Regions from separate parts of the Kitasatospora sp. NPDC059146 genome, predicted to be linked through region 2. Evidence: predicted binding sites of a transcription regulator. Region 2 holds the regulator's gene; the other holds the start of a gene.
What was found. Region 2 encodes HrcA, which represses chaperone genes, less so after heat shock. Its sites were predicted from a motif close to TTNGCACTCNGNNNNNCNGAGTGCNAA; they were not measured.

Region 1: groES (co-chaperone GroES) is a predicted target of HrcA. The motif match lies at 1,450-1,476, and genes of this name have one in related genera.

The regions. Positions count from the first base shown of each region.
Region 1 covers NZ_JBHZCY010000012.1:32,329-36,511, reverse strand. The annotation lists gene ACFXPX_RS07690 (polysaccharide deacetylase family protein) at 1-140, shown strand, start outside; gene ACFXPX_RS07685 (methyltransferase domain-containing protein) at 152-1,321, opposite strand; gene groES (co-chaperone GroES) at 1,618-1,923, shown strand; gene groL (chaperonin GroEL) at 2,036-3,664, shown strand; gene ACFXPX_RS07670 (LysR family transcriptional regulator) at 3,806-4,183, shown strand, end outside.
Region 2 covers NZ_JBHZCY010000081.1:18,810-22,992, forward strand. The annotation lists gene ACFXPX_RS28790 (16S rRNA (uracil(1498)-N(3))-methyltransferase) at 1-504, opposite strand, end outside; gene dnaJ (molecular chaperone DnaJ) at 583-1,722, opposite strand; gene hrcA (heat-inducible transcriptional repressor HrcA) at 1,800-2,834, opposite strand; gene htpX (zinc metalloprotease HtpX) at 3,102-4,022, shown strand; gene ACFXPX_RS28810 (hypothetical protein) at 4,066-4,183, shown strand, end outside.

The sequences.
Region 1 (4,183 bases), on a different contig from region 2:
TCCTGGCGCACTTCCGCGGCCCCAAGGAGCTCAAGGGCGCCACCATGACCCAGATGTTCGCGGACCTGCTGGCCCGGATCCAGGAGCAGGGCTTCTCGGTGGCCCGGCTGGAGGACTACATCCAGGCGCCGGCCTCCTAGGCTCTGTCCGCTCAGACCGGCCGGCCCAGCATCATCAGCGGCCCGTTGTCGGTGCGGCTGAGGATCACCGTGACGGAGTTCGGCCCGGAGGGCTTGAGCTGGCGGCGCAGTTCCTCCGGGGTGATCGCCATCCCGCGCTTCTTGATCACCACCGTGCCGACCGCGCGCTCGCGCAGCAGCGCCTTCAGCTTCTTGACGTTGTACGGGAGCACGTCGGTGAGTTCGAAGGCGTGCGCGTACGGGGTGGCGACCAGGCGGTCCGAGGTCACGTAGGCGATCTTCGGGTCGATCAGCCGGCCGTCGACCTGCCCGGCCACCTCGGCCACCAGGTGCGCCCGGATCACCGCGCCGTCCGGCTCGTACAGGTAGCGCCCGACCGGGCCGGCCGGCGGGTCGGGCAGGTCGCCGCCGGTCAGGCTGTCGCCGTGCGGCAGCAGGGTCGCGCGGTGCGGGCGGACCGCCCCGGTGCCGAACCAGAGCACCGCCTCCTTGACGTCCCCGTGGTCGGAGACCCACTCGGCCTCGGCGTCCGCCGGGACGGCCTCGTGCGGGATGCCCGGGGCGACCTTCAACGCGCCGATCGGGGTCCGCCGCCCGGCCTCGACCGCCCAGGACAGCGGCGGGGCGTACGCCTCCGGGTCGAACACCCGGCCGCGCGAGGTGCGCCGCGCCGGGTCGGTGAACACCGCGTCGTAGCCGGTGACGTCCACCTCGGCGACGTCCGCGCAGCGCACCTCCACCAGCTCCGACAGGCCCAGCGCGGCGGCGTTGGCGGCGGTGGCGGCGCAGGCCGCCGGGTCCTTGTCGACGGCCAGCACCCGGATCCCGGCCCGGGCCAGGGCCAGCACGTCCCCGCCGATGCCGCAGCAGAGGTCCGCCAGGCGCCGTACGCCCAGCTCGGCGAAGCGGCGGGCCCGCCACTCGGCCACGCTGCGCCGGGTGGACTGCTCGACCCCGTTGGGCGTGAAGTACATCAGGTCGGCGTCCGCCCCGAACTTCGCCCGCGCCCGCTGCCGCAGCCGCGCCTGGCCGAACGCCGCCGACACCAGCTCCGCCGGGTGCTCCCGCCGCAGCCGGGTGGCCAGCGCCAGCTCCTCCTCGGGGGTGAACTCGCGCAGCTCGGCGAGCAGGGCCTGACCCTCGGGGGTCAGCAGGGGCTGGAGGTTCTCGGTGTCCACCAGGTCATTCTGACCGGTCGGCCCGTCAGCAGGGCCGGCAGCGCCGGCGCGAACGGCGTCGCCGGCGGGGCCCGGGGAGTGGATCCGGAGTGTGGCCGCTCGTCCGCGGGTCGAGCCCGCAGGGCGCGTCGTTGGCACTCTGGTTGACTGAGTGCTAACGGCAGCCTATGGTCGTCCTTGGCACTCCCCACTGGGGGAGTGCTAATGCGAAGACGTGTGCCTGACCCCCGCGACGGCAGGTACGCAGGTTCGCCCCTACCCGTTAGAAAACCCCGTAATCTCCGAAGGGGAGCTCGGACGTGACCACCAGCAGCAAGGTTGCCATCAAGCCGCTCGAGGACCGCATTGTGGTCCAGCCGCTCGACGCCGAGACCACCACGGCCTCCGGCCTGGTTATCCCGGACACCGCCAAGGAGAAGCCCCAGGAGGGCGTCGTCCTGGCTGTCGGCCCGGGCCGCTTCGAGGACGGCCAGCGTCTGCCGCTCGACGTCGCCGTGGGTGACATCGTCCTGTACTCGAAGTACGGCGGCACTGAGGTGAAGTACCAGGGCGAGGAGTACCTCGTCCTCTCCGCCCGCGACGTTCTCGCCATCATCGAGAAGTAAGTCGTTCCGACCCGCCCCGGATCCGTGTCCCTAGTGACAGGGGCCCGGGGCGTGGTTGTTGGTTCACGTAGTTCGGCGGCCGGCCGGCCGCAGCCCCGAGGGAATAGGGAACATGGCGAAGATCCTGCAGTTCGACGAGGACGCCCGCCGCTCGCTGGAGCGCGGTGTCAACAAGCTGGCCGACACCGTCAAGGTGACCATCGGCCCCAAGGGCCGCAACGTCGTCATCGACAAGAAGTTCGGCGCCCCGACCATCACCAACGACGGTGTCACCATCGCCCGTGAGGTCGAGCTGGACGACCCGTACGAGAACCTTGGCGCGCAGCTCGTCAAGGAGGTCGCCACCAAGACCAACGACGTCGCGGGTGACGGCACCACCACCGCCACCGTGCTGGCCCAGGCCCTGGTCAACGAGGGTCTGCGCAACGTCGCCGCCGGTGCCGGCCCGGCCGCCCTCAAGAAGGGCATCGACAAGGCCGTCGCCGCCGTCTCCGAGCACCTGCTGTCCATCGCCCGCGAGATCGAGGGCAAGGACGACGTCGCCGCCGTCGCGTCCCTCTCCGCGCAGGACACCCAGGTCGGCGAGCTGATCGCCGAGGCGATCGACAAGGTCGGCAAGGACGGTGTCATCACCGTCGAGGAGTCGAACACCTTCGGCGTGGAGCTGGACTTCACCGAGGGCATGCAGTTCGACAAGGGCTACCTGTCGCCGTACTTCGTCACCGACGCCGAGCGCCAGGAAGCGGTCCTCGAGGACCCGTACATCCTGATCAACCAGGGCAAGATCTCCTCCATCCAGGAGCTGCTGCCGCTGCTGGAGAAGATCCTGCAGAGCGGTGCCTCCAAGCCGCTGCTGATCATCGCCGAGGACGTCGACGGCGAGGCGCTGTCGACCCTGGTCGTGAACAAGATCCGCGGCACCTTCAACGCCGTCGCCGTCAAGGCCCCGGGCTTCGGCGACCGCCGCAAGGCGATCCTCGGCGACCTGGCCGTCCTCACCGGCGGCACGGTCATCTCCGAGGAGGTCGGCCTCAAGCTCGACCAGGCCGGTCTGGACGTGCTGGGCACCGCCCGCCGCGTGACCATCACCAAGGACGACACCACCGTCGTCGACGGTGCCGGTGACTCCGAGGCCGTGGCCGGCCGCGTCGCCCAGATCAAGGGCGAGATCGCCGCGACCGACTCCGACTGGGACCGCGAGAAGCTGCAGGAGCGCCTGGCCAAGCTGGCCGGCGGCGTCTGCGTCATCAAGGTCGGCGCCGCCACCGAGGTGGAGCTCAAGGAGCGCAAGCACCGCCTGGAGGACGCCATCTCGGCGACCCGCGCCGCGGTCGAGGAGGGCATCGTCGCCGGCGGTGGCGCCTCGCTGGTGCACGCCGCCAAGGTGCTGAACGACGGCCTGGGCCTGTCGGGTGACGAGGCCACCGGTGTCGCCGTGGTCCGCAAGGCGCTGCACGAGCCGCTGCGCTGGATCGCCCAGAACGCCGGCCTCGAGGGCTACGTCATCACCCACAAGGTCGCCGAGCTGGAGGCCGGTCACGGCTTCAACGCGGCCACCGGCGAGTACGGCGACCTGCTGAAGGCCGGCGTCATCGACCCGGTCAAGGTCACCCGCTCCGCGCTGGAGAACGCCGCCTCGATCGCCTCCCTGCTCCTCACCACCGAGACCCTCGTGGTGGAGAAGAAGGAGGAGGAGGCCGACGCCGGTCACTCGCACGGCGGCCACGGCCACTCGCACTGAGGCACCGACGCCTGACCGGAGGCCCGGTCCACTCCCTCGGGGAGTCGGACCGGGCCTCCGGCCGTTGTTCGGTGGGTGCGCTTGATGCTTCAACTATCAGTAGAATTTTGCAGAATGCAAAGATTGCCTTATAACTGAGGCATGATCGAGGCCCGCCACCTGCGCGTCCTGCGTGCCGTCGCCCGCACCGGCTCCTTCTCCGCCGCCGCCCGCGAGCTGGGGTGCACCCAGCCCGCCATCAGCCAGCAGATGAAGGCCCTGGAGAAGTCGGTGGACACCCCGCTGGTGGTCCGCTCGGGCCGCGGGATGCAGCTCAGCGAGGCCGGGCGGGTGCTGCTCAAGCATGCCACCGGGATCCTGGCCGGGCTCTCCGCCGCCGAGGAGGAGGTGGCCGCGATCGCCGGGCTGCGGGCCGGCCGGGTGCGGCTGGTCTCCTTCCCGACCGCGAGTTCCACCCTGGTGCCGCCCGCGGTCGCCCGCCTGCGGGACAGCCATCCGGGGGTGCGCGTGTCGCTGGTC
Region 2 (4,183 bases):
GGCCAGCAGCGGCGCCAGCTGCCGGGTGGTCATCGGCTCGCGCACCTCGGGGAAGCGCAGCCGGCGGGACTGCTTGCCCGCCTCCCGGGCGGTGGCCCGCCACTTGGCGAGCGCCTTGGCGCCGCGCTCGCCCTTCCACTGGGTGATGCAGCGCGAGGCGGCCCAGGGGACCACCACGTCCACGCCGACCTCGGTCATGGTCTCCACGGCCAGCTCGCCGCGGTCACCCTTGGGCAGCGCCTGGACGACCACGATCCGCGGCGCCGGCTCCGGCTCCCGCCGCACGGCCTCCACCGTGACCTCGATCGCGTCCTTGCCGAGCACCGCGGCGACGGTGCCGTCCACGCCCAGTCCCAGCCCGTCCGCCAGGGTGACCGCCTCGCCGGCCGCCAGCCGCTTCACCGCCGCCGCGTGCCGCCCCTCGGGCCCGTCGAGGCGCAGCACGGCCCCGGGTGCGGCGGCGGCGATCCGCTCGGTCTCGACGACGAAGACGGGCGCGGTCATGGCGGGGAACCTCCTGGGATGGAACGGGAACACCGAAGGGGTGCCGGGGGTCCTCCCCCGGCACCCCTCCTCGGACGACTACCGGCCGTTGAAGGCGTCCTTCAGGCGTGAGAACAGGCCCTGCTGGCCCGGCGCGAACTGGCCGGACGGCCGCTCCTCGCCGCGCAGCACGGCGAGCCGGCGCAGCAGCTCCTCCTGCTCGGGGTCGAGCTTGGTGGGCGTCTGCACCTCGACGTGCACTATCAGGTCGCCCCGGCCGCCCCCGCGCAGGTGGGTGATGCCCCGGCCGTGCAGCGGGATCGACTGGCCGGACTGGGTGCCGGGCCGGATGTCGACCTCCTCCAGCCCGTCCAGGGTCTGCAACGGCACCTGGGTGCCGAGCGAGGCCGCCGTCATCGGGATGGTGACGGTGCAGTGCAGGTCGTCCCCGCGCCGCTGGAAGACCGTGTGGGTGGTCTCGGCGATCTCGACGTACAGGTCGCCGGCCGGGCCGCCGCCGGGGCCGACCTCGCCCTCGCCGGCCAGCTGGATCCGGGTGCCGTTGTCCACGCCGGCCGGGATCTTCACGGTCAGGGTGCGGCGGGCCCGCACCCGGCCGTCGCCCGCGCACTCGGGGCACGGGGTCGGCACCACGGTGCCGAAGCCCTGGCACTGCGGGCACGGGCGGGAGGTCATGACCTGGCCCAGGAAGGAGCGGGTGACCTGGGAGACCTCGCCCTTGCCGCGGCACATGTCGCAGGTCTGGGCCGAGGTGCCGGGGGCCGCGCCCTCGCCGCTGCAGGTGGTGCAGGTGACGGCGGTGTCGACCTGGAGTTCCTTGGTGGTGCCGAAGGCGGCCTCCTCCAGGGTGATCTCCAGCCGGATCATGGCGTCCTGGCCCCGGCGGGTGCGCGAGCGCGGGCCGCGCTGGCCGGCCGCGGCGCCGAAGAAGGCGTCCATGATGTCGGAGAAGCCGAAGCCCGCCGCGCCGGCGCCGAAGCCGCCCGCGCCACCGCCGCCCGGCGACAGCGGGTCACCGCCCAGGTCGTAGACCTGGCGCTTCTGCGGGTCGGAGAGCACCTCGTAGGCGGCGTTGATCTCCTTGAACCGCTCCTGCGTCTTCGGGTCCGGGTTGACGTCCGGGTGCAGTTCGCGTGCCAGGCGCCGGAACGCCTTCTTGATCTCGTCCTGCCCCGCATCCCGTCGGACGCCGAGTACCGCGTAGTAGTCCGTGGCCACCAAATGCTCCGCTTGTTCCGCCTGTAGTAGTGCTGCGACTGGACGCCGCCGTTAGATTTCCAACGGTCGGCCGTGTGCTACGACTCGGCCAGGATCTGGCCCACGTACCGTGCCACCGCCCGCACCGCCCCCATTGTGCCCGGATAGTCCATCCGGGTCGGACCGATCACACCCAGCTTGGCCACACTCTCGTCGCCCGAACCGTAGCCGACCGAAACGACCGAGGTGGAATTCAGCCCTTCGTACGCGTTCTCCCGCCCGATCCGGACCGTCATCGCGGCGTCCGTGGTCTCACCCAGGAGGCGGAGCAGGACGACCTGCTCCTCCAGGGCCTCCAGCACCGGCTGGATGGTGAGCGGGAAGTCGTGCCCGAAGCGGGTCAGGTTGGCCGTGCCGGCCAGCATGATCCGCTCCTCGTTCTGCTCGGCGAGCGCCTCGAACAGCGTCGCCAGGACCGTACTGACGGTCGGCCGGTCGGCCGGCTCGAACGCCGCCGGGAGCTCCTCCAGGAGCCCCGGGACGTCCGGCAGCCGCTGGCCGGCCGCCCGGGTGTTGATCCGCGAGCGCAGGTCCGCCAGGACCGTCTCGCCGACCGTGCCCGGGCAGTCGACCATCCGCTGCTCGACCCGGCCGGTGTTGGTGATCAGCACCAGCATCACCTTGGCCGGGGCCAGCGCCACCAGCTCGATGTGCCGGACGGTGGAGCGGGTCAGCGAGGGGTACTGCACCACGGCGACCTGGCGGGTCAACTGGGCGAGCAGCCGCACCGTACGGGTTACCACGTCGTCCAGGTCGACGGCGCCGTCCAGGAAGTGCCGGATCGCCCGGCGCTCCGGGGAGCTCATCGGCTTGATCTCGGCGAGCTTGTCGACGAACAGCCGGTAGCCCTTGTCGGTGGGGATCCGCCCGGCGCTGGTGTGCGGCTGGTGGATGTACCCCTCCTCCTCCAGCGCCGCCATGTCGTTGCGCACCGTGGCCGGGGACACCCCGAGGTTGTGCCGCTCCACCAGGGCCTTGGAGCCGACCGGCTCCTCGGTGCCCACGTAGTCCTGGACGATCGCGCGCAGCACGGCGAGCTTGCGGTCGTCCAGCTGGCGGACCTCTCCGGCCATGGGGCACGCACCTCCGTCTTCGCACGTTGTCCGTCTGTGATGCTGCGAGCCGCTCCGGTGAGGACCCCGACCCTGGCACTCTGCACGCACGAGTGCCAAAACCGTACCTGCCAGTGTACGGCCCGGGTCGTACCGCAGGAACGGCCCGGCCGGGGTGATCCTGCCCGCAGTTCCGGACGGCCACCGCGACACTCCGCGTGCGCGGGTGGTGCCCCGGGGCCGTCCGGGTGGCAGCATCGAAAGCGACGGCGAACGGAGGAGCAAGCGATGTCGAGCTCGGGCCAGCACACCCGTTTCGCGCCCGACCGCGGCCTGACCAGCCGCATGGTCGGGACGATGTTCGTGATCGGGCTGTTGTACGTCGGTTTCACGGGCCTGCTGATCGCGCTGCTGCGCGGGGCCTGGCCGCTGATCGTGCTGATCTCCGGCGGGCTGTTCGTGGCCCAGTTCTGGTTCAGCGACAAGATCACCGAGCGGGCCATGGGCGCCCACCGGGTGACCGAGGAGCAGTACCCCCAGCTGCACGGCACCATCGACCGGCTCTGCGCCCTGGCCGACATGCCCAAGCCCCGCGTGGCGGTCGCCGACAGCGACATGCCGAACGCCTTCGCCACCGGCCGCAACCCGCAGAACGCCGTGGTGTGCGTCACCACCGGCCTGCTGCGCCGACTGGAACCCGAGGAGCTGGAGGGCGTCCTGGCGCACGAGCTGTCGCACGTCGCCCACCGGGACGTCGCCGTGATGACCATCGCCGGCTTCCTCGGCGTGCTCGCCGGGGCGATGACCCGGGTCGCCATGTACGGCGGGTTCATGGGCGGCAACCGCAACAGCAACGACCAGAACGCGGCCATCGCGGCGCTGATCATCCCGCTGGTGTCGATCGTGGTCTACGCGATCAGCTTCCTGCTCACCCGGCTGCTGTCCCGCTACCGCGAACTGGCCGCCGACCGGGCCGCCGCCCAGCTCACCGGCCGGCCCAGCGCCCTCGCCTCGGCGCTCACCAAGGTCACCGGGCAGATCGCCGCCATCCCCACCGAGGACCTGCGCCGGGCCCAGCCCTACAACGCCTTCTACTTCGCCCCCGCGCTGAGCGCCAAGGAGACCGCCTCCCAGCTGCTCTCCACCCACCCGACGCTGGAGAAGCGGCTGGCCCAGCTGGCCAAGATCTCCGAGCAGCTCGGCCGCTGACCCCCCTGGGCTCCGGCCCCGCCCGACTCCCGGAAGGACCGCCGTGGGATTCCTGGACGCCCTGTTCGGCCGCACCAAGCCCGTCAAGCCCGACCTCGACCAGCTGTTCGGCGTGCCGTCCGCCGCGCTCACCCTGGAGGCCGGGGCCGGGTTCCTCCCCA